4 regions of the Paenibacillus sp. FSL P2-0089 genome follow, and region 2 is predicted to be linked to each of the others. Evidence: riboswitches for the same ligand, from Rfam matches in the RefSeq annotation. Region 2 holds a riboswitch; each other region holds the start of a gene.
What was found. A riboswitch is a leader RNA that binds a small molecule or an ion and turns the genes downstream of it on or off. The one in region 2 is predicted to bind cyclic di-AMP.

Region 1 (8,032 bases), 2.7 Mb from region 2:
CGGCTGTCATCCTGATTTTTCTCAAAGAGAAAATCCGGCTTCAGCGCGTGATTAGTGCGCTCAGCGGTCTGCTTAACATTCTGATTGCGGTGCTGCTGGTTACACGTGTCCACTCCGAGGGCATACTGACCCTGCAGATGGGGGGCTGGGCTCCTCCGTATGGCATTGTATTTGTAGGTGATATGTTTGCTGTATTGCTGGTAACGATGGCTTCGATCGTCAGTTTTGCGATTCTGTGCTACTCCTTCAGCAGTATTGGAGAGCAGCGGGAGCGGTTCTATTACTATACGTTCTTTCAGTTTTTGCTGGTCGGGGTATACGGCTCGTTTCTTACGGGGGATATTTTCAACCTGTTTGTCTTTTTTGAGGTCATGCTGATTTCTTCTTATGCGCTCATCTCACTCGGTGGGACCAAGCTTCAGCTAAGAGAAACGTCGAAATACCTGCTTATTAATATCGTATCCTCGACACTGTTCGTAGCTGCGGTAGCTTATCTCTATGCAGCGGTAGGAACGCTCAACATGGCGCACCTGTCCCAGCGTATCGCTGAAGCGGGACAAGGCGGCGTGCTTAATGTGATTGCTGTTTTGTTCTTGATTGTATTCTCCCTGAAGGCAGGACTATTCCTGTTCTTCTGGCTTCCAGGATCCTACAGTGCACCTCCGGCGGCTGTCAGAGCGTTGTTCGGTGCCCTGCTGACCAAAGTAGGACTCTATGCAATCATCCGCACCTTCACGTTGTTGTTCGTGAACGATCCCGGCTTCACTCATGACTGGATCGTCTGGATGGCTGCTGCTACCATGATCCTGGGCAGCCTGGGGGCAGTGGCTTATAGGGATATCCCGCGGATTCTGAATTATAACGTCATTATCAGCGTTGGATTTGTAGCCTTTGGGCTCGCTGCAGGGACTGCAGATTCAATGAATGGGGCAGTCTTCTATCTGCTGCACGATATGCTGGCCAAGGGACTTATGTTTATTCTGGGCGGGATGATTATATCCGCAGCCGGAACTGACCGGCTAGGCAGTATGGGCGGGATGATCCGAAAGTATCCGCTCCTCGGCTGGATGTTTTTTATTCTGGCGCTCGCCCTGGTGGGGATTCCGCCGCTTAGCGGTTTTGCCGGCAAAATTATGATCCTCCGTGGAGCGTTGTCCGAGGGGATGCTGACGCTGTCCCTCATCGGTCTGGGATCAAGCTTTCTGGTGCTGTTCTCCCTGATGAAGGTGTTCAGGCTGGCCTTCTGGGGAAATGAACCCAAGGAAGAGCAGCCTAAGGTGAGCTTGAAGGCTGCTTCGGCTGTGGCTGCCGGCCTGCTGCTGCTTGTGATTGCCATGGGGATCGGAGCGGAGTATGTGTATACTTATGTATCGCAGGCTGGCGAGGTTCTGGCTTCACCTGCGCTATATATTGAAGCCATAATGAAGGAGTAGTGAATATGGCCTTACAATTCCTGTTTAATCTGTTGATTGCCTTTCTGTGGATGGCGATAAATAACAATGGCTCTGGCTCAAGCTTCTTAGTAGGTTATCTGCTGGGCATCGGACTTTTACTGTTATTTAGGAAATCCAGGTCCCAGCCCCGGACCTTCTATCTCATACGTATATGGGCTGTACTGAAGCTTCTGCTGATCTTTGCCCGTGAACTTACGGTCTCGAATTTCGTGGTCATTGGCCATATCATCCGTCCAAAACTGGCTATACGTCCCGGTATCTTTGCTTATGAGACTGCCTTGGCCACGCCCTGGGAGGTCACACTGCTCTCGTGCCTGATTTGTCTGACACCGGGAACCCTGACTCTTGATGTGTCGAAGGATGGCAAGACGCTGTACATTCATGCTATTGATATTAAAGATGCTCAGTTGCTGGTCACGCAGATTAGAGGCACCTTCGAACGAGCGATCAGGGAGGTGACCCGTTAATGATCCCAGTTATGCTAACCGTGGCCATGATCATTCTGGCTCTGGCGATGCTGGCCTGCCTGTTCCGTCTCCTGAAAGGGCCAACCCGCTCCGACAGGGTTGCCGCACTCGATACGATCGGCATTCATGTACTCGCTATGATAACCGTCTTCAGTATGCTGCTGGATACCCAGGATTTTATAGAAGTCATTCTGGTTATCGGAATTCTGACGTTTATTGGTACTACGGCACTGGCCAGATATATTGAACGGGGAGCCGTTATAGAGGATGGAGGGAACCCCAATGACAGGTGAACTGATTAGCTCTATTCTTGTGGTAATGGGTGCAGTCTTCTGCGGCTTAAGTGCCTTCGGCTTAGTCCGGCTGCCCGATGTCTATCTGCGTTCACATGCGGCTACCAAAAGTGCAACCTTCGGGGTATTGTGTTTGCTGACAGGAGGTTTCCTGTACTTTTGGTTCAAAGACGGAACGGTTAATGTCAAGCTTCTGCTGGCGATTGTATTTGTATTCATCACTTCACCGGTAGCAGGTCACTTAAATGGCCGGGCTGCCTACCGTTCCGGAGTGCCCTTATGGAAGGGAAGCGTTCAGGATGACCTGAAGGTGCTGGGGGAAGAAAGCAAGGAAACGTCTGTAAAATAATAGTTAATCGCTGAATTCCTTATAGGAAGCGGGGGAACCAGGTTACATGGGGTGAATCTCGGGAAAAACGAGTAGGGCTACTTTCAGGCCCGAATCCGGCAGCTAACCCCGCAAGCGTTCATGAGAGGATGCACTGTATATGCCGCATATTGAAGTGAATGGAACGTCGCTGTATTATGAGATGTCGGGCAGCGGTCTGCCTATTGTTTTTATTCATGATTATTCGACCTCTCATCATCTGTTTGAGCCGCAAGCGGATTATTTCAGCAAGCGTGCCAAAGTGATCGTATTCGATTTGAGAGGGAACGGGCAATCGGGTAAAATGGATGTGGAGATCAGCCGGATCGTAGACACACAATGTGAAGATTTGAAGCTGTTATTGGACGCTTTATCTGTAGAGAAGGCTGTTATCGTAGCTTGTTCCAGTGGTGCTGTGCTCGCCCAGAAATTCGCCTATCTGTACCCTGAACGGATAATAAATATGGTATTGGTGGACAGTTATTTTCAGGAGGATTACACGGCGAGAGGCAGTAAAATGAAAGGAATCTTTGAGGTCTGCGCATGGGCGGCCCATTATCTTCCTGCCGAAATGTTCGTCCGTTCCTTGCGCATCACCTACAATAAGTGGCTCTCGGCTTATCATATTCTCAGGAAAGAGCTTGTGCATGAACGGACAACGGAATTAATTAAGCAGCGGCTGGCACTTAGACAAACGGACAGCTACGGGTTCGCATTACGGCTGCAGATTCCTGTTCTTGTTGTATCCGGGAATCAGAATGAATGGGCGCTGGAGCAGGTGAAAAGAACAGCCAGCAAGTATCCGTCTGCCCGTCTGGCGATCCTTGAGGATGCGATGTATCCGACTCATCTGTGTCAACCCCAGCTCTTCAACCGTATATTACTGGATTATCTTAGGGAACAGCATAGTTTTCAGCGGGCGGCAGCTGGCAACTAACTTGAATTATAATGGGAGCCAATGATATGTTCTTTAACAAAATCTCATCCTTTATCACAAATCTCAAACTGACCTCATCCAGAATCATTTTACTCGGTTTTGCAGTCCCTATATTTCTTGGTACAGTGCTGCTGGCCTTGCCGATATCTTCGTCCAGCGGACTTAGTATAGGGTGGCTGGCAGCACTGTTTACTTCGACTTCAGCCGTATGTGTAACGGGCCTCGTTGTACTTGATACCGGTACCGATTTTTCTCATTTTGGACAGGTCATTATCCTACTTCTGATTCAAATTGGCGGTTTGGGATTTATGACATTCAGTGTTTTGATCGCCGTGATCATGGGGAAAAAGATTGGATTAAAAGAACGTCTGCTTATCCAGCAATCATCTAATTCTGTAACAACACAAGGAGTCGTGCGGTTATCACTCAGTATCTTTCTCATTTCATTTATAGTGGAGACAACTGGAGCTATAGTGTTGGCCCTTCGATGGGCAAATGAACTAGGAACAACAAGGTCCATTTATTATGGAATATTCCATTCAGTGTCTGCCTTCAATAACGCCGGATTTGGATTATGGCCAGACAGTCTGAGCCGCTATGTGGGTGACCCTTTAGTTAATATTGTTATCTCTTTTTTGTTTATCATCGGCGGGATTGGATTCACGGTGATTCTGGATCTGTACCGGAAAAGAAGATGGAGAGATCTTTCCTTTCATACAAAAATAGTTTTAATTACCTCTGGACTCCTTTGTATGGCAGGGTTTTTGGTGATTTTTGCGATTGAACTTTTTAACACAAAAACATTCAGTACTCTCTCATGGAGTGAAAGAACTTGGGCGGCATATTTTCAGGGTGTTGTTACCCGGACAGCCGGCTTTAATTCCATCGATATTGGTGCAATGCTCCCGGCCTCACAATTTTTTATGATTTTCCTGATGTTTGTTGGGGCTTCGTCCGGATCGACTGGAGGAGGTATAAAAACGACCACTTTTGCTGTACTTATGTTAAGTATCGTCTCAACGATTAAGGGGAAAACAGATGTGCAACTGCTTAAAAAACGCATCTCCCAGGATATCATATTCAGGGCACTGGCAGTAATGACCATATCCCTGGGTGTAGTTCTTACAGCCACCTTTCTTCTATCCATTACAGAATATGCTCATCCTAAAGATTTCCTGGCGCTTCTCTTTGAAGCAACCTCTGCATTTGGAACTGTAGGAATGTCTATGGGAATAACATCAGAACTTTCGCCACTGGGAAAATGCATCATCATAATTACAATGTACATCGGGAGACTAGGGCCTTTGACTTTAGCTTTAGCACTGGCACAAAAAAATGTGAAGCAAAAATATCGGTATCCGGAGGATAAGCTGCTTATCGGCTAAAGTTTACTGAGCTGCGCTAATTCTAATGATTTTCAACGTTATTGTGCTATCTTCTTTTGTTATTGGGTTGAAGATGTTTTTACCTCATAACTTAGTTATAAATAACTTGATTGCAGTTTGCAAGTATTGTATAAAATGCAGGGTCCGATTCGAAGGAAGCAGGAATTGATATTTGCTTTTGAGACTCATGGTATCTAATATATAAGTACATAATTATGTACCACGTATTTAAGAATTCTAAGAGGACAGTGCATATGTTCAACCAAGCAATTCGCTGATACAGGTGAATAAGACAGAGATACAGCCGGGGCTTCCCGGCTGTATCTCTAAGGAGGACGCGGAGTTCAATTTCCAGGGTTCGTTCGAAAAGCCGCGTGTAATAGACACAACAAGCTCTCCATACAATTTCTCAATAAATCCTGCTCATATACTCTGAGGGGGAGCAGCCCTTCACTTTGCGGAATACCCGGCTAAAGTAAAAGGGGGAGTTGAAGCCGAGCCGCTCGCTGATCTCGGAGACATTCAGATTTGTGTTGCGCATCATTCCTGCTGCTTTGTCCATGAAGAATTGGGCATTGTACATTTGGATGGTGCTCCCTGTTTTATGTTTGAAGACTTCACACAAGTAACTGTAATTCATCTCCAGAGAAGCGGAAAGCTCCTGTGAATTGAGGGTGTAGCTGTCCTTTTGTTCAAGAAATCCGATAATTCTGCTTACCGTCCGTTCCGACTTGCTCAGCGAGGACTGGTGAAGAGACTGCCTGAAGAGAGTGATGAACAGCTCCATCGTTTGCAGGCATAGCGTGATGGTGCGGAGCGGATCTGTTGTATTGTACAGTTGAACGGCGGCTTTCAGCTGCTTCTCCAGCTTCTCGGGGTGTGAGATCCTTCCGTGCTTGGGAAGTGTAATGCACTTACGGAATTCTTCTAATAATGGTTTTCCTTTTAATGGATTACCGTTCTGCTCCGCTTCTCCCTCGGAATTACAGAAGAAATGAATCCAGTACCATGAAGTGCCCGCAGGTGTGCGGGGTTCTCCCCAGTGATGCAGACCGCTTTTCAGGAACAGAAATTCTCCCTTGCGGATGAGATACTCCGTTTCTTCCTCCCAGACCTCCATTTGCCCATCGGCCAAATAGAGGAAAACTTCCCACTCCAGCCTCCTGTCAGGATGCGTATATAAGCTTTCAGTCCTATGGGAACCCAAATCTTGTACGTTCAATACTTTATCGAAGTGTAATATCACGTTGTTGTGCATGCCTTATCCTCCTTACATAAACAGATACAAAATCTGAAAATAGTATAGGTTAACCAAAGGTGATGAATTCAATTATAGATGTCCGGCATTATAAAATATAGATGCAGAGTTCTCCGCTGCACTATTATTTTATAGAAACTGAGGTGTCCGAGCTTGTATGCTAACTTTGGTCTGGATGAAGTAAGGCTGACTGACGGGGATTTTGCGTGCCGCAGAGCGCTCGTTAAAAAGTATATTACTGAGTTTGATACGAACCGGCTTATGCACACATTTAGAATCAATGCGGGAATGGTGTCTTCTGCAGAGCCCCTGGGCGGATGGGAAGCCGTGGAGGTTGGCCTCCGGGGACATTTAGCCGGGCATTTTCTGTCGGCTTGTGCCAAATTCGGATTTGGGGACCGGGATGAGGTTTTGAAGGCAAAAGCACTTGAGATTATTGATATTATGGAGTTATGTGCGAAGCCAAACGGGTATTTGAGTGCCTTCGAAGAAGATACACTCGATATTCTGGAGTTCGAAGAGAACAGGAATGTATGGGCGCCCTATTATACTCTGCACAAAATCATACAGGGACTGGTGGACTGTCACATCTGTCTCGGCAGCTCCAAAGCCCTGACCCTGGCCCTGAACCTGGCGCATTATATACGCAGACGATTCGAGAAGTTATCTTTCTGGAAAATTGACGGGATACTCCGTTGTACAAAGCTGAATCCGGTGAACGAATTCGGGGGGATTGGCGACGCCTTGTACACCCTGCATGAGATCACAGGAGATCCCCAGCTCCTTGAGCTGGCCAAGCTGTTCGACCGGGATTATTTCCTGGAGCCCCTGGCAGCCGGTGAGGATGTACTTGATAACCTGCATGCCAACACTCACTTACCCATGATTCTTGCTGCGATGCACCGTTATAACCTTATGGGGGAGGAGAAGTACAAGTCGGCGTCTTTGAATTTCTATGATTTTTTGAAGGGAAGAACATTTGCGAATGGCAATAACAGCTCGAAAGCAACGGCTTTTATCAAAGATAAAGTATCGGAGAAGTCAGAACATTGGGGGGAATATAACAAGCTGGAAGATGCATTGACCGGCGGCGAAAGCGAGAGCTGCTGTGCACACAATACCGAAAGGATCCTGGAACAGTTGTTGAAGTGGTCTGCTTCTATAGAATATCTGGATCATCTGGAATCGCTGAAATATAACGCGATCCTAAACAGTTCGAGCAGCCAAACCGGGTTATCCCAGTATCATCAGCCTATGGGGAGCTCCGTCGTCAAAAATTTCAGCACGCCGTACGATTCCTTCTGGTGCTGTACGGCATCTGGAATTGAAGCTATGAGTGAGCTCCAAAGAAATATATGGTTTAAAAACGGTGATGCCTTGCTGCTGAATGCTTTCATTTCTTCAAGTGTAATCTGGAAGGAAAAGAATGCTGCAATTACTCAGCAAACTGCTTTCCCTGATGGGTCAACCTCTACAATTACCATTCAAGTTGCCGAACCTGTTGAATTTCGGATGATATTCAAGGAGCATGCAGTCAAAGCTGTTAAAATCAACTCGGTTCCCTGCTCCCCTAAGAAGGAGAATAACTACTTCATTATTGAGCGTGTATTCTATGATCAGGATACGATTGAAATTGACATCAATGCCTCCCTGCATTTAGTTCCGCTAAAAGGCTCTGAGAATCGTGCGGCAGTGATGTATGGCAGCATCTTGCTCGCTCAGATGGGTCAAGCTGCGCATTTGCAGGACCTTTCAGCGGTTACTATGAATAGTAAATTCACCAGACTTCCAAGTGAGCTGCTGGAATTTGAGGTGGTTGACCTACTTGGCCATCCGGTAAAATTCATCCCGTTATATCGTATCGAGGAAGA
Region 2 (8,032 bases):
TCAATACATGACAAAACCTTTGTTAAAATCGATTCAATAATTACAAAAATGTTACTAAAAACTCACTGCGATAATTGTAACAAAGACTAAGGCGCTTGGCAATCACTTATAACATATTAATGCATCTTTTTTGCTGTTTTTTAGAGTTATAGCCCTTTCCAAAGACTCATATCTATGCGCAGGGGTTAATTTATATGATTATTTCTTTGTTTTTGCAAGAAAATGCTGTTTCAAGGCTGCGAATTCAGTGTAAAAGGTAGAATAAGGAAAAGGAAAAACCCGGAAATGATTACGGCAATAATCATTCCGGGCTCGTATAAGTTACATTTAGTTGTTAGAGGCTGAAATATTCGGGGTATGCTTCAAGGGTTCAATCGTAAGCGACAGCTTGGTAGGCTGTTGTGCTCATTACTCGTTTGGCGCCAACGTAGCGGTTGGCCCAGTAGGACTGGCTCATCGAACTGATGGTTACACCACGTGAACTTGAGGACTGTGCGAACTTCCCGTTTCCAACATAAATACCGACATGGGACACTCCGTTACCCAGGGTATTGAAGAACACGAGATCACCGGAACGCAGATTGCTCTTGGATACACTTGTTCCAACTTTGAACTGTGCTTTGGAGGTACGGGGCAAGGTAAGCCCGACATTCTTGAACACATACTTGGTAAATCCGGAACAGTCGAAGCCGCTGGTGGTTGTGCCCCCGGTTTTATACGACGTTCCAATGGTTTTTGAAATCACAGTATCCATCTTGGAATCTGCGAAGGCACTGCCCGCTCCGAGTGTGAATACCATCACAAGACCCAGCGCTGCTGCGGTGCATTTTTTCTTGAAATTCTGACTAATCAAAAGATGTACTCCTTCCAGGGCCTGCGAGGTTAGCTTAAGGATTCGGTAGAAGGTTCCCCTATGACCCCTCTAAAGCGAGATCAATTCACCCAAAATATGGTTCCCCCACTTCCCGGTGCAGGGAATTCGGCGTTTTATGCACCAGAACAGTGACTTATCGGTATTGCTTAAATTGCAAGAGTTACGGAATATTTTGCTTGAAAGATTACAACTTTGTTACTACTGGTACAGCCATAATTGTATCAGAGGATTTCCCCTTTTGCAAATGCTTTTGTCCTCCGTTCAAGCAAAAAAGAGTCCTGCTCCCTGATAAGGGGCTGTGACTCTCTTTAGTATGCCGCTTCAGCAGCTTATTATTGTGGAAATGATTTACTGGACCAAAGGTGGTACTGGGCAGCGATTCCCCACATATCGAACAGCGTGGAGGGCAGCGGAGCTGCCTGGCGGACCATAAGGGCCGGCAATCCGGGATAGAACAGAGCAGAGGCGCTGCAGAGCAGAATTACGGCCAGGCTTCCCGCCCCCAGAACGATGGATATACCGATCGAAGGCAGCAGCATCTTCAGGCAGATCAGCAGTGAGGAGAACATGCCGGTACCAGCGGTATAGCCGAATTGCATATAGAGCAGAAGCTTGCGGACAAGGAAGAGATAGAGCAGCCAGCCCAGCACATAAGGCACCAGCTTCAGCAGAAGCTGGACATCGAGAACACCGCTGAGCAGATGACGGTACATACGCGGAAGCAGCCAATAGAGCGGCAGGAGGGTTAGCGCCCATTCGATGAGGCTGAACACCAGCACCGGCAGCCCATATTTTCTCATTCCGGGAAAAAAGAACAGTCCCCGCGCTCCGTCGCGCTCCTGGTGAAGCTCGTGCAGCAGCCCTGCACGGATAAAGGGAGTCACCAGCAGCCTTAGCACTGTCAGCGCAAGCAGCATCCACAGCCAGTGCTGGACGGCGGGGTCGGTGCGCAGCGCGGTCTGCCCCTCGATATAATACAGCAGCCTGCCTATTCCGCTGCCGCCGGCATTCGCATCCGGGTAGCGGAGCAGGACGGGGACAACCGCGCTTTTAATGAATTTGTACAGGAAATATCCCCAGAACAGCCGGTAGATAAATAGCAGAATCAATATATAGAATTGCTCTTTCATGCTGATCCAACCGCGGGCAATTGAACTTTTCACCATTCCTTCACCTCACCAGACAAGAGTTCCGAGCAGGGTTTCAAGCAGAGTTGATGCACTAAGCGTCCAGCGGGAGAGTGTACGCGGCTCAAGCTCCGCCATTCTGAAATTATTAAGATGCCTGCTCTCCAGCAGAATGGAATGCCCCGGATCGATCTCTGCGGAGACCAGCGGCGCTTTATACGCTAACTCAAAGGAAGTAGCCTTACCCTCGCCATTCCAGTATTGCTGCACCGTGTACCCGTCTGCGAAGGTGAATTTCACGGGAACATCGGGGTACAGGCTGCCCTTGTTGCTTACATCAACCACAGCGCTATAGCGGCTCCCCCCGCCGTCACTGTTGTCCCGTCTGACGGTGAGCCTGATATCGTCGACTGCGAAGTCGGGTGCCCCCCCGCTATAGACATACCGCTCAAAATACGTATGCCAGGATTGCTTGGTCACTTTCTCCACAACCTTCTGGAAGTCGGCGGTGGACGGATGCTGGAAGCGGTATTTGCGGGCATAGGCGGCGAGGATGGCATCCATATTCTTGGTCCCGGCGATGCGTTCGATATCCTTCAGCACCAGCTTGCCCCGGATGTATACATTGCGCGTGTAGGCGTCATCACCGGTGTATTTCCAGGTCTCCAGCTTAAGCGGCTGTGAAGAGGAGACCAGGCTGGACTGCAGCGGGAGGCTGGAGACCACACCGTATTCCTGTTCCATCAGCCGGTCTTCGGCATAAGAGGTGAAGCTCTCATCCAGCCAGGCTTCTTCGAATTCATTGCTGGCCACCAGGCCGTAGAAATATTGGTGCCCGATCTCGTGGATGATCGTGCGCTCCAGGGAGGTGCCCGGTGAAGTATCCGTGGCGCCGAAGGCAGTAATCAGGGTCGGATACTCCATTCCTCCGGCCCCGTTGCCGGACTCCGGCGGGACAACAATCGATAAGGTGGAGTAGGGATAAGGGCCGTACCACTTGCTGAATGCCATCAGTGCAGCCTCAGCCGCCTGGAAGTAACGCTCCTGGAGATGCTTATGCAGCGGGTCCAGATAGAGCTTAATTTTCACCCCGGGCACTTGCGGCGCGGAGAAGGCCTTCTCGGCAACCACGAAATCAGGCGATGCCGCCCAGGCGAAGTCGTGGACGTCATCTGCATAGAACTGATAGATCTTGCGCCCCTTCACCACCTTGGCGTCCCTCACCGGGAACCCGGTTGCGGCGACCTTATACTCGGGCGGGACAGAAATCGATACATTGTAAATTCCAAAATCACTGTAGAACTCGGAGTTGCCGTGGTATTGATGCAGGTTCCAGCCTTCTTCCTTGAGTCCTCTTCTGCCGGCAGGCTCATAGACGCTAAGCTTCGGAAACCACTGTCCGGCCATCACGAAGTCGCCAGCGGTTCCCATCCGGGCGAAAATTTTCGGCAGCTTGACCTCGAATTTAAGCCTTACCGTAACGCTCTCGCCGCCGTTCACCGGCTGCGGCAGATGGACCTTGAGCAGTGTTCTGTCATTGACATTGCCGTCGTCCGGCTGTACATATTGGGTGCGCTGCATCAGCGAAATGCCCTCGGAGGTCCGCAAATCTGTCAGGGTAATGCTCCCGTAACCCCCTGCAGGCATGGTGTCACCGCGAAGCGTGCCCCCGGACTCCTTCATGAAGGTGGTGCTGGCGGATGAGAATGCATTGGGATACAGATGAAAGTAGAGCTCCTGGACCGGCTTTGCGCCCGGATGGGTCCAGGTCAGCGTCTCGGAGGCGACCAGGGTCTCCTTATCAGGCAGGAGCTCCACATCCATGTGATATTCAACCACGCGCTGGCTTAAAGCCTCTGTCTCCGATGTGTAGATCGTATCTGAAAGATCGGACTGCACGGGCTGCTGCCGGGGGATAATGGCGGGGGACTTGGCCTCTTTTGGAACAGAGGCAGTCCATACGGCAGGGCTATGCCCTGACAGAAACCATATTCCGCCTCCAAGCAAGGTGAGGACAGCCAGGACTGCGAAGATGAGGGTATACCTTAATGAATGTGGCTTCATACTATGATTCCTCCCGTGACAAGCATCTACGGGATGTATATGTTTGCAATCGCCGCATTATTAGCTAAAATTAAATAATTAGTGAATGGAAAGGATGTGCACATGTGGATAACGTACAACCGGAGGGCAAAAAACAAATTGCCTTGAATATTGTGAACGCCAGAGCCAAGCATAAAGGCTTCGGTGCAGGCTCGATTGATCTGAACAATGTATCGCCTGTCATTATTGATCAGGGCATCGCCGTTATTGATATAGGTGCCATGCATGCCAAGAGCAAAGTGGAGAAGGGAATTAAATTCTCTATGAACCGTGAGGATGTTCCGGCGGGAAGACAGGTATGGGTCGTATGGGTCGCCGTTGACCGTACCCCGGAGGGACAGTTCTACGGCGGAATTACCGCCTGTGAGATGTGGATTGACACCGAAGCGCGGCGCGGCTGGAAGATTCTTGCGGATCATGTCAATAAGCTGGATGCGGCCTTGAAGCGCAAGCTTATTCTGGATGGACTTGGAAGTGCTGAGCGGGCAGCGCTGAAATCCCTGCTGATGGCCCATAATGAAGAGTGGTGGGCCGCTTCGCCTGAGGAGCTGAAAGCTGCGCTATCGGAATAGAAGATCAGGTTATATGCTTCGCCCAAAAATTAAGGCTTGGCCCCAACGGGGCCAAGCCTTATCTGATGTCTAAGCAGGGATGAATGGATAACGGTTACTGCGGATCTGTTCTGCCGGGAGTGTTCAGCTTGCGCTTGAGTTGGCTGACTCTGGCTTGGCTGATGCCGAGAACCTCGGCAAGCTCCTTCTGGTTGGCATAGGGATGATCTTCGATCGCTTTCATAAGACGCAGACTCATTTCTTCGGTCTTGCTTCTCCGTCCCCCGCGGGCTGGCTCGGGATGCTCTTCTGCTGAACTAGGGGAGGCATGGATGGGTTCTGATCCGCGGTCGGGGTCACTAAGCTCCTTCAGACAGGTGTTGCAAATGAACTGATCCTTATAGTAGGTCACATGATCAAGACTTCTGCAAAAGGTGCATTCTGTGGAGGTGTACTTTCGGAGGACGATGATATCCTCATCCAGTATAAAAAATTCGATAGGATCCCCAATGTCAATATTACGTGTCATGCGGATTTCTACGGGAACCACAATTCTTCCGAGACTGTCTAAGCTTCGGATCATGCCTGTATCTTTCATCCCATGTCCCTCATTTACATCTTTATATTTTTTGTAGATATATATGATTATAACAGTAATTGTAAGCTAAGAGAACGGGGGAAGCGTATACAAATTGGGCTATTTATTGTCATTTTATGGGAAGTTTTATCATTTTATGGCGTTTTAAATGTCGAGGACAAGATCACACTAAAAACCTCTCCGCCTGGAAAGTTCCAAGGGAGAGGCTGATTAGGGTTCTCTTATTAATACCCAATATACCACAGCCGAAACAGCGGTATAGGCCTTTAGACCAGCCTGTGGGGCTGTGCCTGCGGATCGCTGACCGAGACATAAGGATTGCCCTTCAGATAGAAGCGCCAGGGGCGCCCGGCATACTCTTCCGCATAAGGAATATTGATGCGCGGGGCCTCGACAATATCCAGGGACTCCGGGTCATCCCCCTGCTCGATGCTCAGCGGGCCTTCCGGCAGATCGAACCTGGTATTGTTAAGACTCTTGTCAATCCGCAGCGCCCGGCACAGCTTGCCCGGCCCGCCCGAGAGATCCGAGGGCTTCCTCACGGCAACTCCTCTATATGCCGCCATAAGCTCGGCATCCCTCTCCGTAAGCGGCTCTACTGCCCGGATCAGAACGGCATGCGGCTCGTCCTGAGCGGCAGTTACGACATTCAGGCAATAGTACATGCCGTAGATCAGGTATACATACACTGCGCCTCCGGCGCTGAACATGACCTCTGTACGGGCGGTCCGGCGGCTGCCATACGCATGGCTGCCTTTATCCTCAGCGCCTCCATAGCTCTCTGTCTCCACAATACGGCAGCGGATGTCCCCGTCTTCTGTGCGGCGGACGAGATGCTGGCCAAGAAGGCGCGGTGCTGCTTCAACTGCCGGGAGCTTGTAGAGCTCAGGCTGGAGCAGCTGTGGCGCGTCCGGATCAACGCCGTCGGAGTGATTCGGCTTCATGAATGGATGACACACCTTCCTGCGGCGGAGTTAGGCGGGCGTACGCCTCTGCCAGTCTCCCCATCGTAACGCAGACAGCGGGGAGCGGCAATCCCCGGTTAGTTCATCCACCAGCGCTTGATATTATTCCATAGGGAATGCTCTTCCTTGACCGGATCGGCAGGTCCGGAAGGATCGGAGCTTCCGGAAGCACCGGGTTCACCGGAGCTATGCTGGTCACAATATGCGGTAGGCTCTGTGCCGCTGATGAAAGTCTCCAGCTTTTTCTCCGGACAGTCTGCTGTAGCCAGCATGCCGGACAGCGGATCGACATATACGCTGACCACGCCATCGGGAATGGGAAAAATCTTCGGCGGCACATTCTCCAGTGCTTTTTCCGTGAATCCGGCAAAGATCGGTGCTGCCCGCCTGCCGTCGGTGGTCGCAATATCGCGGCCCTTATCGTATCCGACCCAGACGGCGGTTGAGAGCTCAGGCGTGAAGCCTACCATCCATCCGTCGGTATCTGTAGTGCCGGTCTTGCCGGCAACCGGACGCTTGATCATCGAGGCCACCCGGTTCCCGGTGCCTCCGCTCTCGAAGACCCCCTCCATCAGCCGGGTTAACACGTAAGCCGCTGCCGGCTCAACCACTGGCTGACCCTCTGGCTGCGGAGCTTCATATAGAAGATGTCCGCCCGCATCCGTGATCTTCAGGACCGCAGTGACCGGCTGCTTCACTCCGCCATTCGCAATCACTGCGAAGGCTGCGGCCATCTCCAGCGGGCTGACAGGCGAGGTTCCAAGCGCCAGAGAAGGAACGCTCTGCAGCGGGCTGTTAATCCCCATGGCGGCCGCCATGGCGGCGACCTTATCTGCCCCGATCTTCATAATAGTATTCACTGCATAGATATTGTCGGACGCGGCAATGGCCTGCCGCATATTAATCTCTCCCAGATATTTATCCCCGAAATTCCGGGGCTGGTACGTCTTGCGGTTGTTATCATAATGGAACAGCGTCGGCTGGCTGTTGAAGACGGACAAGCCGGTCATTTCTTTGGTCGACAGCGCCGCCAAATACATAATCGGCTTAAAGGAAGAGCCGGGCTGGCGCGTCTTCGCCAGCGCATGGTTGAAGGAGCTGGTCCGGTAATTTGTGCCCCCGACCATAGCCTTCACATAGCCGGTACGGGGATCAACGGAGACCAGGGCTGTCTCCAGCTCGCTGCTGTGGTCCATCCCTTGATCCACCGCCGCTTCCGCAGCCTGCTGCATATCCGGGTCAAGCGTTGTATAGACATTCAGCCCGCCCCGGTCCAGCTCGTCACTGCTGATATGCAGGCTGTCGATCACCTGACTGCGCACATAATCGCGGAAATAGGGTGCAGCCACCGTGGTATCCTTTTGACCCTGCGGGCTCAGCTTGAGCTGCTCCTTAGCGGCCTCCTGTGCCTGCGACTCCGTAATATCCCCCGTCTCGACCATGGCAGCCAGGATAATGCCTTGACGCTTCAAGGCGCTGTCCAGATGATTATAAGGAGAATAATAGGTGGGTCCCTTGGGCACTCCGGCCAGCAGGGCGCTCTCCGCCAGATCCAGATCTGCGGCAGCTTTACCGAAATACATCCGGGCCGCAGCCTCGATTCCGTAAGCGCCGTGTCCGTAGTAGATTTCATTTAAATACATATTCAGGATTTCATCCTTAGAGTATTTCATTTCCAGCTGCAGAGTGTATAGCGCTTCCTTGGCCTTGCGGGTCCAGGTCTTCTCATGGGTCAGGTACAGATTGCGCGCGAGCTGCTGGGTTAAGGTGCTGGCCCCTTGCGTGCGTCTGCCCGCCTCCAGATTGGCGAGCAC
Region 3 (8,032 bases), 530 kb from region 2:
GATTGCCGTCCAGATCGATATAAGCCGGTTCTTCGGCCAGATACATCTTGTGGTTATGAACGATCGTCATAATCTTGCCTGCTGATTCTTCAGGAGTTACAGGTGCCTCTGCATCCTTCTCCCCGTTCATATACGTCTGCAGCCAGCCGGGATGGAAGACCAGCACTTGTCCGCCCATCGCACGCAGGTGATTGTGCAGCAGCGAAGACTGCATATTAAGCGCGGCCTTCGACATACAGTAGCCATACATATTGATCCGCTTGTTCCGCCCGATGCTTCCGGCCTCCGACGAGATATTAACCACCAGACGCTGGCGGCCTTGCAGCAGTAAGCCCATCAATGCATTGCTCACCCTCAGCGCACCCAGCGTGTTCACGTTATAAATCTCCGCCATAGCTTCATCATCCATATCCACGAGCACTGTTGCATCATCAGACTTGTGGATAATCCCTGCGTTATTGATAATCATATCAAGGTGCCCTGTACTTCCGGCAATACTCCGCGCGGCCTCCTTTACGCTCCCTGCACTGCCGATATCGAGAGGAACCAGCTTCAGGCTATCCGGGTATTGCGCTTTCAAAGCTTCAAGTAGCGCAGGGTCCGGCAAATACTGTCCGGCAAACACCATGTATTTACTCTCCAAAAGAGAACGAACGAGGAATAATCCCAGTCCACGGTCAGCACCGGTAACACAGGCAACCCTTTTCATGAGCTCCCCCTCCTATCTGCATAATTATGCTACGAGCCTAGGTCCATCCCTCTCACATTAGCATGGCTGCAGGCCGTTAACAACATCCTACAAGGGAGGGCAGGCTAAGCAGAACTTTACTTTTGCTTTAATTTTGAACTATGCTACAATCATGATTAATAGTTGTTAACAACACAATTGTTGACAACAGGTTTCATTAACTCTTACCCAGGAAGGTGATCCTACGATGTCTATTCAACAAATCCACACTAAGGAAGAATTACAGCAATATATCGGGCAGCCTGGCAAAAAACTGCTCTTCAAGCACAGCACCACCTGCCCGATCAGCGCCAAGGCCAACGAGGAATTCCAGGCCTATACACAGCATTCAGATACTCCTGCAGCCGTGGTCCATGTGATCGAAGACCGTCCTGTCTCCAATCAGATCGCTGAGGATTTCGGGATCAAGCATGAATCCCCGCAGATTTTCCTGCTGGAGGACAGCGAAGTCCGCTGGAACACCTCACACTGGAAGATTACCCAAAAAGCGATAAAGGAAGCAGTGGAACAATGAGCGCGAACGTAATTGTCTATTCAACCTCCGGCTGTGGCGAGTGCAATCAGGTCAAGCAGCTGCTGGAGAGCAAGGGCATTCCCTTCGAGGTCCGGGATGTGATGACCAGCTCCGTCTATCAGGAGGAAGTGGAGAAGCTGGGCTTCATGGGCATTCCAGTCACCGTATCCGGGGACCGGGCGGTCAAGGGCTTCAATCTCCCTGAGCTTCAGGAGCTTATGGATGCTGCTGTTCTGTAATATACACAAAGGTGCTGTCCTCTCAACAGGAGCAGCGCCTTTTTTTGCGATTCATCGATGAAATAATTGTATATTTATATATATCTGGACAAGGAGGATTGATCCTTTGAAGTGGCTACAGGATGAGCATGCCGCCAAATGGCGTGAAGAAGGACAACGTTATGTGAGCGACGTCAATCAATTCGTACATAAGGGACTGACGGAAGGCTGGGACAAAGCGGGAAAGGAACCCGCAGAGGATACACGCGGGGGCCTCGCCGCCAAAATCTATAAGATGATTCGAGGAGCTAATGAGCACGGTGAGATTGCTGAGCTGCGGGAGCAACTACCGGCGGCAACGTGGCCGCTCTCCGGGCACTTCCAGAAGGAGATGCAGGCGATTCGCGGTATCCATTTCATAAGTGATGATGCTGTGGTGTTCAGCACCGGCTCACCTTGGGAGAAGAATGCAGTTGTGGCTGTACATAAGGATGTTATTTCCGTATTCGACGAGTTTAGCCTGGTTGGGGCATCTCCTGACAATCAGTTCTATGCACTCGCCGGAACTCAAGGCATTACCATTATGCAATCCATAAACAGCACTCTACAAGGAATAGTTGTAGCAGATCTCACATGGCGTGAGCTGAATGGCACGATTCAAGCGCTGGACCCGGACTTTACTGTTTTGAACATAGACAGCTTGGAACAGGAGTTACCCTTGGAGCAAGTCATTCCTTTTAACGGGGGCCAAGCATTATTGCTTGTTACGAGCCAGGGAATTTTCCTGGTCCAGCAATCGCAGGTGAAGCTATGGGAGGTGAAGCTGCTGCATCCTGATCTCGAAGAATATAAAGCAGATGAGATGGAGCATATCGAGATCGACATGCCGCATGGTGCCGTCTCTCCGGATGGAAGATGGATTGCCTATGGCAGCCAGGGCAGTGATCATCTTTTATATGACACAACTTCAGGGCAGGTTCACTTATTCAATCCGGAATCCAGTTACCCGCACTATACTATATTTACGAAGGACCAGCATAGCGTATGGTACAATGCCTGCCACTTCTATAATGGCGTTACCCTTGCTGTGTCCCTTGAAGATGCGGAAGCAGGAAAGCTCCCGTCCGATCAGGAATATCCGGTTGTTAACGAGGAAGCCCGGGTATATGCGGCGGCGGCACTGAAGGACGGTGTTGTCATTGGCGATGCCTATGGCTACCTGAGGCTCATTGATACAGGGGGGCGGGAGCTGTGGCGTTATTATGCCGGAAGCACCATTTCTGGATTAGCTGTCGATCCGGATGAGACCATGCTGGCCGTGGGGACTTATGGAGGGATGCTGCATTTCCTGGACCTTCATGCCGCTGAACGCAGCGACTATGAGATTACAACAGGAACCGTTCGTGAGATGAAGCGGATTATTGCCTGGAAGAATCAGAATGAGCCGCTTTGGTGGTGAGCTGATACATGGAGAACCCTTCTTTCCCACCGCCGTCTGCCAAAAATAAAAAACAGCGCTTGAGCGAGATAAATGGCAGATAATCTGCTACATATATGAGTTTTGGCTTCCATTTGCTTAGCCATTCAGCCATTTGCTGAAAATAAGGCGAATAGCACTCTTTTCCATTTTTACAAACCCCCTCTGAAGAGAGTATGATTCGTGTTGAAAGCAAATGAATGCATTCATGAAAATGAGCATATGCATGCACGCTGAATTTCCGTCATGTGGAAAACGGGGGAACCATCCGGCCGTCAGGCCGACTTGGGGTGAATCCAAAGGAGAATGCCACGCGCAGGTCTCCGGCAGGTAGGGCGACTCTCACCGTCCGAATCCGACAGCTAACCTCGTAAGCGCCAAGAGAGAGCCCTGATCCGCCACGCTTTTGTGCCAGGCGTCTTAAGCCTGTTACCCACAACCGCAGGCAGAGGTCCTCCTCTGCCTGCGGTTTTTTGCGCGCTGGAATGAACTGCACAGTATAGATTCAGGAAGGAACGTGACCACATGCCTGACCCCTTATCGCCCAAACTAACCGCCGCTGCCGGATTTAACCACTACACCCAGCAATATAGCGGTCCCGTCTATGCGCTTAGCTGCCTGCTGCTGGAGCAAGGCGTCCGCGCCGAACAAGCTGCAACCGCCACCTTCGTGGCCCTCCATCCACTATGGCTGAAGGGCCGCCTCTCAGGGGACGCCGCTGCTGCGGCTGCCTACAGAGAGTGCATCCGCCAGTGTGCCATGCTCGCCCACGACCGCAGCCGCTGCGCTTCTGCGCCGCTGAGCTGGGACGATCACGTTGCCAGTGCCTTATGGTACGGCATCCAGCTCCCCCTGTCCGACATCAGCCAGATTCTGGAGTGCAGCGTCCCCGAGCTCAAGGCCCGGCTCAGAGGAATACGTGAACAGATGGCAGCCGCACACTCAGCCTTGCCTGCTGTGCACCGTCCTTCGGCGGGTTGAGACTGGGAATAACGCGGGATACGCGGGATATAGGAATGAGTGCGGCGGAATAAGTTGGATGTGGCGGATTTTGGGTACGGATGCGACAAAAGGAGATGGATAGCGGGCCATGCGGACTACAGATCCGCTATTTCAGCAGATGGGACCATTCCGAAGGCCATGCAGACTGAGAGGCGCTTAATTAACCCATTCCAGCTCATTTTGCGCTCCATACAGCCCTTTAAGGTCCTCTCAGTCCGTAACGGGGAGAAAATCGGTCTTTTTCACAAAATAAGGGCCGCTGAGTCCGCCTACAAAACAACATCCCCCCCACAAAGTGGGGCTTTAGCTTTGATGATGACTCAGGTACTTTGCGGGGACCCCAAAACATATAAATTCTAACAAATAAAGCCGCAGCATCCGCCGCGACTTCGTCCTTGACTCTCAGCGCCAGCACTCATGCAGTGCTTGGCTCACCTTACATAGCTCAACCATCCCATGCAGTGATCCTGTCTCCAACGGCCGTTCAGTACATCGAACTCAGCTCTTGCCCTTCCCACCCTTGCCGCCCTTGGCAAACCGCCAAAAAGCCATACAGCAGCCGAGCAGTCCGGCTCCCAGCAGAAGGGTCTGTAACGCCCCCAGCCAAGTCGATTGATCCGACGGGATCAGGCTGCTGATAATAATCAGCAGGATCGAGGCCGCGACCAGCACGGGGGTTTGTCTACTTTTCTTCACAACACTTCACCACTCCTAAAGACTAATACTACTAAGGTACACCATCTCCGGCGTTTTCACCAGTTCACCACGGCTCCGGGCACACCCGGGCGGAAGAACGTATGGCGTCCTTGGCTAGTAATTCTTCACTCCATAGTAGTCAAAATCAGCGAAGGAGTCATGCTGGTGGGCATCAACGGAACCGATGAAATTTAACAAGCCTGTAAATCCGCCAATCTCCCCCGGCTCCCCGTTCACGCCTTCATCCGACAGATAGAGTACATCAATGTTTTCTACAAAAGCTTGCCAATCCCCGTTATCTCCGAAGCGGTAAAGGATACTCGCGATGCCTGAATGATAGATAATCTTGAGCTCCGCTGTGTCTTCAGGGACTGGAATGTAATGGTGGACCAGCTCAATGCGTTGCCCCAGCTTGGCCTGAAGTACGTATAGAACGGTACCCTCTGATTCGGAGTGGGTCAAGTGAACGTACAGCCAATTATTCGAATCATAGTATAGCCCCAGACCGGCCGTTTCCGAGTAATGATCGGGATGAAATTCCACCTTGGTTTGAACTTCATAATGAAGGGAAGTTGCGCGTGTGGCCATAATCGCCGGATGGATCTGCGAGAAAAAAGAATTCTCTCCATGAATGCGTAAGTAACCCGGACGTTCAACCGTGTTCACCCATGCCGCTTGCTGGTCCCGGTACGGAGTCAGAAAATGAAGATCATATTTCTCCTGATTAAAATCATCAAATACGTCATGAGAGATTCCATCGGCCTCTAATTCAACACCTGTCATCCCCTCAACTTCCATTTTCGCTACATTCGATCCATCCTTCATTTCCAGCCAGCCATCCTCTGTCCAATGCATTTTTTGAATAGAGGTTTCACGGCCTAATGGATTTAAGAGCGTTCCTTCCACAGGCCGTGACATGAGATGAGCAATATACCATTCGCCTGTTTGAGTTTGCACTAATGAGCCGTGACCTGCTTTTTGCATGATCGAGCTTGGATTATACATCTCAAAATGCCCGGCATCCGGATTCCCAAGTGAAAATAAATGGCGCGGCGAGGAGGTGATGATCGGCTCTCCCGACGGATGCGGTTCATAGGGACCAAAAATATTCTCCGAACGTCCCAGCTCAACACCATGAGCATAGCCAGTTCCGCCCGCAGCTAATAAAAGATAGTACATCTCTCTATATTTATAGATCTGCGGTGCTTCAGCACAGCCGCGGCTGGTGAAGCCTTGCGTCACCCGGTGCCAATGTCCAACCAGCTTACCCTCATTCAAATCAAATTCAGCGATCACAATATGTCCAGGCGCCTGATACCCTTCACGGGTCTCCCATTCAAGAATGGACACATAGTGCTTGCCATCTTCATCGTGGAAGAGCGCCGGATCGAAGCCTATGGATGTCAGATAGATGGGCTCCGACCAGGGTCCATGGATATCTTTTGCCCACATGGCATAGGAATCCGAGTTGAATTCACGGCCTGCCATGTTCAACATATGCGAATAGGCTAACCAGTACCGGTTCGCCCTAGAATCATAGGATAGATGCGGCGCCCAGATCCCGGCCGGAGTATTGGTCCCCCTCAAATTCACTTCACCTTTATTTAATACGGAGGCAGTCAGCTCCCAATTCGCTAAATCGGTTGATTTGAAAATTTGAACGCCGGGATTCCAATGAAACGTGGATGTCGCAATATAATACACATCATCCACTCTAATAATAGAGGGATCTGGTGCCATCCCAGGGATTATAGGATTATTAATCTTCGTCATTTCTCTGCTTCCCTTCGCTGTTTAGCCATATTATTTACCCTTTTCCTGTTGTCTATGTATATTATAATAACTACTAACGTACTTATGCGATGGGATGATTACGGCTAGATTTACCCAAATCAAAGGCAGGTGCTGCAAATTGGAACATATGAATAGCTATCTCACAGGTGCACAGACGCTGCTGCTGCCGCGCATTGATTGGAATATACGCTTTTTTGGCGCACACACACAGACCGTTCCTGCCGATTGGAGCATGACTACAGAATCCCACCATGCCTTTGAGATTCTAATTGTGCTGGATGGGGCTCAAGAGACTAGGATAGATCATGAACCATTCATTGTGAACAGTGATGATATTCTGCTGATTCCGCCTGGGTTCGAGCATACGAATAAATGCATTTCCGCTACATCGATGACCTATTTCTGCGCTCATTTTGATATAGACGAGCCTTCCTTACGGATGAGAATTATGAAGAACTGTGACTGGGTCTATAAGCCCTCCCATTTGTATCATAGCCAGCTGAAAAAATGCCTTCAAAAATGGATCGATATTCTGCATGAGCCTGAGTTGTCGTTCACCAAAGCAAAGCTAAAAGCACAAATGGTCTTGTTCGAGTTATTGGAGGTGCTTGTAGATAGCCAGCCGGTACAGACGGGAATACATGCTAACGAATCCATGACCACTGCGAAGTATGCCAAAGAAATTGCCGAAGCCATCAAGAGAGCTTTTAAGAAAAATTGCACACAGGGAAATTCAGATTACACCATTCACATCCAGCCCATCATTGCTTCGCTTGGGATCAGCCCCAACTATGGATTAGAGGTATTTCAAAAAATATATAAAATGTCGCCCCGCACCTATCTATCCGACTTAAAGCTACAGGAAGCCAAAATACTACTCCAGCAGCCCAGGATATCTTTAAATGAGATTTCAAGTCGTCTGGGCTACAAGAACCTCTCTCACTTCAGCAGACAATTCAAAAGATGGACGGGAATTAACCCCTCCGACTATCGTAAAAATAATTGTGTATAGCAAACACCCATCTTCCTTTATGGGGCGGATGGGTGTTTTGTTGTTATGCCAATAAGTTATCGTTATTTAATTCTCCTTAAGCTCTTTAATCTCAGCAAGGAGATGATTCAGCTTGTAACCGTTGGTATCCCTGGAGAAAGCTTTCATCTCTTCGCTCTGTCCCTGGAATGCAGATAGAACATAGTCACCATCAACTACATAATATGTCCCATAACGGGTGAAAGAGTAGCTTCCTTTTTGCTCTTCCCCTACCCCTTTTTTGATTGCAGCGACGATCTTCATTCCCGGCTTAAGTTCTGGTTCAATCCCCTTGAACTCAGAGTCATAAATCAGGTTAAAGGTCCCTTCAACCTCTTCACCAGTAACTACTTGATCTACATTAACTTGAAAAGAGGTAAACATAGGCTTGTAAGGCTCCAGACCGGAATCCTTCAATTTCTCCGCTAAATTACCCTCTGGAGTTCCAGGTTCAGTTATCAGATCCACGCTGAAATCCGGCAGTTGCTGAATGACTTCAGCAACTATGAACGTGTCCGTATGATCCAATACCTCCTCGAATGTTAAATCCCGC
Region 4 (8,032 bases), 3.7 Mb from region 2:
CCGTCGTACTGATAATCATTGCCGGGTCCCTGATATAGATTGCTGTCCTCCACGACTACGCGGGCATACAGATAGTCTTGGTCCCAAAGAATCCTGGCTGTGCCTGTGGAATGGGGCCTGGGGTCGTCGGGCACAGTGCTTTTGTTGATAAGATGCTCCATTGTCAGGGCCCACAGCGGGTCGTTTGACCCGAGTTCGGGAGTGCCAAAAATGGCGGTAGGCGTTTCATTTGTCTGCAAGCTTGTAAGATCTGTAGAACTGCTGTCGCCATTAAGTGCTTCTGTATACTCGTTGTTGTCAGTGGCGGCGGCAAAGCTGGCAGGCATTAGTGACGCCACCATTAGCAAGCAACATAGGAACACGAGCATTTTGCCAAATCGTTTTGATATCATTGAAAATCCTCCTTTTTTCGATCCGTGCACCCACGGCTTACCCATATCGTAAACACCAAGGCTTCAACAGCTTACTTCATCGCAGCGAATATAATAGCGCTTTCATATTTTCTCCTCCATAAATTTGTTATTATTTCACCCTATGCAGAATTTCACAGTTTATTCAAATATCAATCTACAGTGTTGTTATAGTTCTTGTCCTGAGAAAAGGACAAGAACTTGATCCCTTAAAACAGAAAACCCACGCTGGGCGCGGGTTCTAATAGGGCTATTTTCTTGTCCACTGACAAAAGATGTTTTTGTTCGTCAGTAAAAAGTATTTTCGTATAATTTCCCCGTATGCGCATCAAGCACTTCGGGCGTCCGCTCGTACTCGCTACCAATCATTCGATACACTAGTTCGTACGGGGCCTCTTTCGCCCTAGCATTGTGCATCCGTTCCCATTGCAGACGCAGCTTGGCCTGTGCCGTCCATCGGAGGATGGCTGACTGGGAATCAAATGAAGGCACGGTTTCCAGCTTCTTTAACTGTTCTGGCCTTATCGAGGGGGACATCAAGCTTTTGACCCTCCCATTAGAGCGGTCAACAGCTAGTTGATAGCATTCATCCCTGACAGATACGTCTTGAACATATACACCAAAGCGAATGATTTCCAAACGATCTTCGTCGTCGGTCTCTTCAGTTAGAAGCTTGAGATACGGCAACATTTCGGCTGCTAGTCCTCGGACATAGTCCATAGCTACTTCTATACATGCGTCTCGATCCCAGGTTAATGGAGCTAGTTGATCTGGCTTAACATGCGAAACAAAGTCAATCAGTTGTCCGGTTTGGCTGTCTACTCGCGCCTTAACCGCTCCCTCCATCTGATTAGCCCAATAGGCCTTCCAAGACCGGTCATTCTTGGCTGGACGCTCTTCATTCTGTTGCTTCCACACCATCAACTTGGTGTTCGAGCCAATATTGTCGTCTTGTACTAACTGAAATTGTTCCTTGTCTACGCCAATCCACTCTTCTAGGCTTCGTGCGGGCGGGAACTCACCTGGCCACTCGTCCAGAGTTCTTGGGTCAGAAGGGACAGCTTCTGCCCTATAGGCTGTCGGAACTTCCTCCTGTGATGATGCAGTATAGATTAGTCCTCTACTTCGGGGGGCGTAAACAAGATGGACCTGATCGTCACCATCCGTGTACACGGCTTTGTCCAATATGCAATATTCCACATGTAGCAAAAAATGCGCCTTCATCCACGCCAACTGTTCCTCTTCTGGTGTGATCATGGTTGGGAGTGCTGGCCCTGGAACGGTTCCGTAGTACCTAAATCCGACCACGCGACCGCTGGGGTGAACCATAATCAGGCATCCCGTCTCAGGAAGCGGCAGCCCCATTGCCTTCTGCTGTCGTGTGTACCCAAACATCCCTTCCATCCACTCCATCTCACAATACGGAAAATTACGCAGTGCGCCGGGATAATGATCTTCCAGGAATTGCTCTGCCTGCTGTTTGAGCTCCTCCTCAGATAGCCGTGTCCCGTTGTCCAATGAGGCCCAGGAAATGGCATAGTCTAGCAAGTTGCCGTCCCTGGAGAGTGTAGCAGAAACGGCGTCATCACTCCCCGTTTTAACCCATAAGAATCCCGCTTCTCCCTTCCCTGTTCCCCTCATGGTGTTCTCTTGATAATCATTGACGATCAAATCATAATCCGGTGAAACGGCAAACTGGTGCTCTGCCTGTTGTCTTAACTGCAGGCGTAATGTATCCAGGTCTCGTTCGGGAAAATCTTGAGCCATTTCGTTGCGCAAATGCTCCAGCCCCTTCCGTAATTGTGTTTTTACAGTACCTAATGGCATGTCCAGGAGATGGGCGATTTGCTGCTGGGTCAGGTCCTTCTTATATTTTAAGAACAGGAGCTGACGCAGCTTCGGATTCAGACTGGCCAATGCTCGCTCCAGATCCAGGGTTTGATCGATATCATTAACGACCAATGTCTCTTGCGCCTGCGGGTCTTCGCTCAGGTGAACACGCTTGGATTTCTTCAAGTGATTGAGTGCCCGGTTCACCACAATTCTGGTAAGCCAGCTCTCAAACGCTTCGGCTTGCTGCAGCGTATGCAGTGACTCATAAGCCTTAACCAGGGCATCCTGAACGATATCCTCCGCATCTTTGGACTCCCGTACATAATGGCGGGCCACTCGGTGCAGCTTATCCGTCCGATCCTTTATAAGAGAAACGAAGGCATCGTGATCTCCGTTTTGTGCGGCGTTGATTTGTTGCTGTGCATCGATCATTGTCGTTCACCTCCTGTTATATAGACAGCTAACTTGGGGGTTTGGATTTAATTAATGTAACATTATTCTGGAACTGACCGATCAAGGGACCACCCGCATGCGGCAAGCATGGGTGCCAAAGAGGAGTCACTCTTGGCGTGTTCCTGCTGAAGCTCCTTCATCAACTGAAGCAGTTCTTCCAGCCCGGTACGGATATTGGAGAACACACAGTCCTTTGTTAGACCACCACATATACATGCTGGGATTCGGGCAGTATTGAACTTCGCTTTATGTGGCAAGCTCGTTTCACCGCCAAGTTATCATCCATGCCAGGCGCACCCAAAAAACCGACCTAGTAATAAAGGTCGGGTTTAATTTGGGGTTTTAGCAAAAAAGATCTATTATACTTTACCTTCAATCAGTTCATGATAATTTACCATTATAGTTTCTCTCCTGTCTCATTAGCAGCAGTTACTCCACTATCGTGACTATTCACCCGTTTCAGCAAATTGTTTGATGCGCTCTCCCACTTGATCACGAACCTGCTGGAAGACTGCCCACTTCTCTTCATCTGTTCCTTGCGCTTTTGCCGGATCGTCGAATCCCCAATGCTCACGTTTCACCTGAGGCGGGGTAATGGGACACTTATCTGCTGCATCTCCACATAAAGTAATGACGAGATCAGAGCTGTTCAGCAGCTGCGGATCAATAATATCTGATGTTTGACCTGAGATATCTATACCTACTTCACTCATCGCTTGAACGGCTTTCGGATTCAACCCATGAGCCTCAATGCCTGCACTATACACATTCCATTCATTGCTCAAATATTTCTTGGCCCAGCCTTCGGCCATCTGACTCCGGCAGGAGTTTCCTGTACACAAAAAGTAAATGGTTTTCTTATCCATGAGTCGCATTCTCCTTTGATTTTAAATAAGGTCAATATTATATATAAACTCATTTTTTCTCGGAATAAAAGGTAAACCTACAAGTTCAAAGTGTTAGTATGTCCAAGTATCGGTAAGTACAACGCCCCTAGCATTTGCTCCCATAAAGCTTTATATAGGCGTCCATTTTGCACTCTTGAGGATCTTATCCCAATCCGATGTTTCTTGCCATGCAACTTACGGCAAATGGCATTTGATAACAGAACTGATGTTCTCAGTTGATTATACCAGAACATTTATTCTCAATCCATTCCAATATTGGATTCATAATGGCGGCACTCCATACAAGCAAATAATTAATCGGGCTCTCGCACATGTTCACCTGTAAAGGCAGACAATAAACCTCTTAGTATCTCTGCAACCAGTCTCAATCTCTCCGATTCTCTTTTTTATAATCATGATTAAAGAAGCATTAAGATTCATTTAGCCCCATTTAGGTTGCATTAAAAAGTTAATAAATACGCGATAACTTAAGAAAATCGAGGATGAATGCTAGATTACAAGGGATTTTCTTCATTTTTATATCCTATAGAGTCTTATTTAGTCTCCTAGAGAACTTTCAGCATTTTACAAACGGTGATGCTCAGCGTAAGATTCCTTTTAACAAATGCTGAATTCCCGTCAGGCGGGAAGCGGGGGAACCAAATGGCTGTGGCCAGCCGAAATGGGGTGAATCCAAAGAAGATTGAACTCTTCACTGGTAGGACGACTCTCACCGTCCGAATCCGTCAGCTAACCTCGTAAGCACTGGAGAGAGCCTGCATTAACCATGCTTTTTTGCTGCGATCCCGCAAAACCTTTCCATTACACTTATCCATCGTACAGAAAACCAAATATTCCGTTTGGCTTGAGCATGCTGCTGTATGTGAGAATGAAACTGAACTGTCAGCCTATGTAGCCACAGCTGAGCAGACCCATAATCTGCAGCGTTATATGAAATCTATAGACAACCTAGGAGGCATTATTCATGATTAACGCCAGACTGTCACGAATCGAGTTGTTCGCATTTAGCTGCCGCCCTTCCTTCATGCATATTTCAGAGCCTTACGGATACTGGTATGGGGTGTTGAAGTTAACCTTCGGAGGACAGATCAGCTATGGGAATTGCATTCTTTGTGCGGGTGACAATGCGGTGGATTTAATCAAATGGGGCTCTTTTCTGAAAGAGATATGTCATTGTACTGCAGAAGAAGCCACAGAATACGTCCGGATGCACGGACAAGAATGGGCCCCCAATCAACTTAACATGATCAAGACTGCACTCGATAGTATGTTCATTCAAAATGACCAAATCCGAATGAAGGTAGGAGCCGGATCGGAGCGGTATCGCCATCAAAGGACAAAGCAAAGAATCCATTCAATTAATACGGTGAAGAGTCATCTGAATCCAACCATTTTATTTGCAGAATCAGTATCCTATTATTCACTGCTATAGACATGATCAATTTAAATTATCAAACCTTCAATTGGTCAAAAATCTTAACGAATATTTTCGCGAAGTTCTTGGCATCATCGATACCTCTATGGTGAGTACCTTCAAGCGGCAATTCAAGCATAGTCAAGGCTCTCTCCATGCCTACGCCCCGCTTGCGGTCATTTTCCCAACAGGTGGCTTCCAGATCAAAAATGATATAGTTCATATCTGCTCCTTTTGAAATTCGAATCGATAGACCCATCGCTCCGGGGCTATGTCTTTTGTTATACTTCCAAGTGAGGTTTCAAATACTTCATTTCGCACTTTAATATACACCCACACAGAGGAGCGCAAAGACATGAACTTTTTCAAAAAACTGTTTGGCGGCAAGGAAATGGGCAAATCGGAAGATGGTACCACCATTTATGGTTATGACGCTTCGGATGAGCAGCAGGTTACGCCTCCCGCCAATATTTTGTACATGGAAGATTTAAACGAACATTTCAATCGGGTCTTTCCAAACCGGGAAACTGGCGTGTTCCACGAACTGATTTCAGACATCGTACATATTGATGTAAATATTATGGAGGCTACACCTGATGAGCCCTACCGGGTGCTGTACACCAATGGGATGAGCGATCTGCCGCTGACGCTCCCTCAGGAGATCCGTAAAGAGTATAAGCATCTGGAACGCGCGGAGCTGATGATGTTTTTGCCGGCGGACTGGCCGCTTACGCAGGAGGATTTTGAAGTGGAGGAGAACTACTGGCCGATCCGCCTGATGAAGATGCTTGCCCGATTCCCGCATATGTATCAGACGTGGCTTGGATACGGACATACGATCCCCAACACGGAGGATTACGAGCCTTACGCGGATAACACGGAGCTGTCCGGTGTGATCCTGTATGCTCTGTCGGAAGAGGTTAGCACCGTCCATACGAAAGATGGCAATCAGGTTCAGGTTTATTTCCTGGTTCCGCTGTACCGGGAGGAAATGGAGTTCAAGCTGGAGTCCGGTATAGACGAACTGGTGGCCAAGCTGTTCGAGCTTCCAGAGGATTTCCTCGTTCTGAATCCGAATAGACACAACGCTTGTAAATAACCGCCCGGATTAACAGCTTTAAAAGGCTGAGCTTAAGTCAAGAATATGACTTTGGGCTCAGCCTTTTGATACTAGTTAGCTCATCAGATCTAAACGTGTGGGAATTACTTTAACTAATAGCTTGCTGAAGGTTATCTGCACCGAATAGGCTGCAAGGGGGAGGCTTAATTGCAATTCGTACAACTAAATCATCGGATGTGCCGCTCAATCTCCGTTTAGCTGTATTTCCTGCAATTAAAATGCCTCTATATCTGGGTTTTCGTCGATCCGGGAAAATTTAGTTGTACAGACTACAATTAGAAGAGGAAGTTCACCCGTTTCCCTATTTTTAGTTGCACAGAATACACTTATCTCTGCTTTTTTTCGCTACGAACCCAGCATCATCTCTTACCACTTTTATGGAATGAAATCACTTGTTTAATTCTGATGCTCTACTAGTTGGCTTTCTATCACAGTTGACTGTAATACAGTTCAACCTTCCTAGTACCGCTCATTGATCTGCTCCCCTAACCATGCGCCTTGGCGGACAAGTCTGCGCTGCAGGTCCGTGATGTCGATACTGCGCGTTTCCCGCGTACCTGTCTTGGCCAGAATCGCCGCGGCCGTACCGGAGGCTTCGCCCATGGCAAAGCAATTCGGCATGACCCGGGTGGAGCCTTGGGCCGCTCTATCGGTTGATATCGCTCTGCCGGCTACGATTACGTTCTGAATACCAACCGGAAGTAAGGCGCGATAAGGAATGCCGTGCGACTCTCCCGGCGATAGACGTACCATCGTCATGCCGCTCGTAGGCTTTGCCATATGAATATCAATAAAGTAGGCATTTCGGGCAATGTCGTCCGGAAACGAACGGCACGCCAGAAAATCGTCGGCGGTGACGATATAATCGCCGATGATCCGGCGGGTCTCCCGAATGCCGATCTGTTCGCCTGTCAACGTCAGGAAAGCGTTCTCGAATCCGGGAATCGCTTCCCGCAGCCATCCGGTAATGTGTTCAACAAGTGCGCGGCCTTCGATTGCTCCGCGGGTCAGATCATCCGTATTTGAACCATCTATCCCGAATACATGCCCGAAATTGAAGCCTGCCGTATGATTGTTCAGCCAGGAAATACCGGCCCAATCTCTGGCGACGCGTAATCTCCCTTCAAGCTTCGCCTTGTTGATCGCATGTTTCAGATCGTGGCCGTGCGTCTCAGCACTTGAGAGAAATTTGTTCCGGTCCAGGTTATTCAGGACAAAGCACATCGTCCCCGGCTGCAGCTCTCCGTCATCTCCACCTTTGGCGAGCTGCCCGCCCGCAAGATAGGTGAGATCCGCATCGCTGGTTGCATCAATGTATATCTTCCCCTTCACCGCCTGGGTTCCGGTCTTGTTATTAATGATCGCCGCTTCAATGATGCCGTCCTGTTGAAGAACTTGACTGACGAAGGTATGGTACAGCACTTTAACGCCAGCCTCCATCATCTTCTCATCCAATATGCGCTTTAAAATTTCCGCATCAATCGGCACCCAATCCAGCCGGTCCTTCCATGCTTCCTGAAACGTCTCCTCCATCCTGCTCTTCATAGCAAGCAGAATTTCCAGCCCAATCCCGCGGATTACTGGCTTGATCTGATCGGTATACGGGCAAAATGCAGGAACCTGAGAGACCGTCGCCATGCCGCCCAGGTATCCTCTTTGCTCTATCAGCAATACGGATGCCCCGTTTCTTGCAGCTGCGAGCGCTGCCGCTACTCCTGACGGTCCTCCTCCGGCAACAACAACATCCACTTCCGTGTAGATTGGAATATCGCGCTCGGGTATTTTAACGGTTAGTGCCATATCGGTCATTCTGACCACCTCCACCTGTTTTCTTCCATTGTAGCTTTAACTTACATCAACCGCGGTGAGACTGAACGCTCTTGTTTCTTTAATT

Region 1: another riboswitch for cyclic di-AMP. It lies ahead of NST69_RS09985 (alpha/beta hydrolase); the one in region 2 lies ahead of NST69_RS31945 (C40 family peptidase).
Region 3: another riboswitch for cyclic di-AMP. It lies ahead of NST69_RS01085 (hypothetical protein); the one in region 2 lies ahead of NST69_RS31945 (C40 family peptidase).
Region 4: another riboswitch for cyclic di-AMP. It lies ahead of NST69_RS15420 (hypothetical protein); the one in region 2 lies ahead of NST69_RS31945 (C40 family peptidase).

Annotation. Positions count from the first base shown of each region.
Region 1 covers NZ_CP152006.1:2,443,878-2,451,909, forward strand. The annotation lists gene NST69_RS09965 (Na+/H+ antiporter subunit D) at 1-1,433, shown strand, start outside; gene NST69_RS09970 (Na+/H+ antiporter subunit E) at 1,439-1,921, shown strand; gene NST69_RS09975 (Na(+)/H(+) antiporter subunit F1) at 1,921-2,214, shown strand; gene mnhG (monovalent cation/H(+) antiporter subunit G) at 2,204-2,563, shown strand; cyclic di-AMP (ydaO/yuaA leader) riboswitch at 2,562-2,695, shown strand; gene NST69_RS09985 (alpha/beta hydrolase) at 2,703-3,518, shown strand; gene NST69_RS09990 (TrkH family potassium uptake protein) at 3,545-4,903, shown strand; gene NST69_RS09995 (helix-turn-helix domain-containing protein) at 5,313-6,161, opposite strand; gene NST69_RS10000 (beta-L-arabinofuranosidase domain-containing protein) at 6,315-8,032, shown strand, end outside.
Region 2 covers NZ_CP152006.1:7,461,906-7,469,937, forward strand. The annotation lists gene NST69_RS31945 (C40 family peptidase) at 371-799, opposite strand; cyclic di-AMP (ydaO/yuaA leader) riboswitch at 857-995, opposite strand; gene NST69_RS31950 (hypothetical protein) at 1,207-2,040, opposite strand; gene NST69_RS31955 (M1 family aminopeptidase) at 2,050-4,065, opposite strand; gene NST69_RS31960 (YwhD family protein) at 4,170-4,676, shown strand; gene NST69_RS31965 (winged helix-turn-helix transcriptional regulator) at 4,771-5,253, opposite strand; gene NST69_RS31970 (DNA-3-methyladenine glycosylase) at 5,520-6,197, opposite strand; gene NST69_RS31975 (PBP1A family penicillin-binding protein) at 6,296-8,032, opposite strand, start outside.
Region 3 covers NZ_CP152006.1:253,214-261,245, reverse strand. The annotation lists gene NST69_RS01105 (SDR family NAD(P)-dependent oxidoreductase) at 1-709, opposite strand, end outside; gene ytxJ (bacillithiol system redox-active protein YtxJ) at 936-1,262, shown strand; gene NST69_RS01095 (glutaredoxin family protein) at 1,259-1,501, shown strand; gene NST69_RS01090 (hypothetical protein) at 1,608-2,939, shown strand; cyclic di-AMP (ydaO/yuaA leader) riboswitch at 3,179-3,348, shown strand; gene NST69_RS01085 (hypothetical protein) at 3,483-3,938, shown strand; gene NST69_RS01080 (hypothetical protein) at 4,458-4,655, opposite strand; gene NST69_RS01075 (family 43 glycosylhydrolase) at 4,770-6,428, opposite strand; gene NST69_RS01070 (AraC family transcriptional regulator) at 6,577-7,461, shown strand; gene NST69_RS01065 (hypothetical protein) at 7,528-8,007, opposite strand.
Region 4 covers NZ_CP152006.1:3,739,985-3,748,016, reverse strand. The annotation lists gene NST69_RS15435 (sugar-binding protein) at 1-392, opposite strand, end outside; gene NST69_RS15430 (sigma-70 family RNA polymerase sigma factor) at 699-2,675, opposite strand; gene arsC (arsenate reductase (thioredoxin)) at 3,143-3,562, opposite strand; cyclic di-AMP (ydaO/yuaA leader) riboswitch at 4,200-4,363, shown strand; gene NST69_RS15420 (hypothetical protein) at 4,569-5,036, shown strand; gene NST69_RS15415 (hypothetical protein) at 5,056-5,241, opposite strand; gene NST69_RS15410 (suppressor of fused domain protein) at 5,374-6,117, shown strand; gene NST69_RS15405 (FAD-dependent oxidoreductase) at 6,598-7,947, opposite strand; gene NST69_RS15400 (response regulator) at 7,989-8,032, opposite strand, start outside.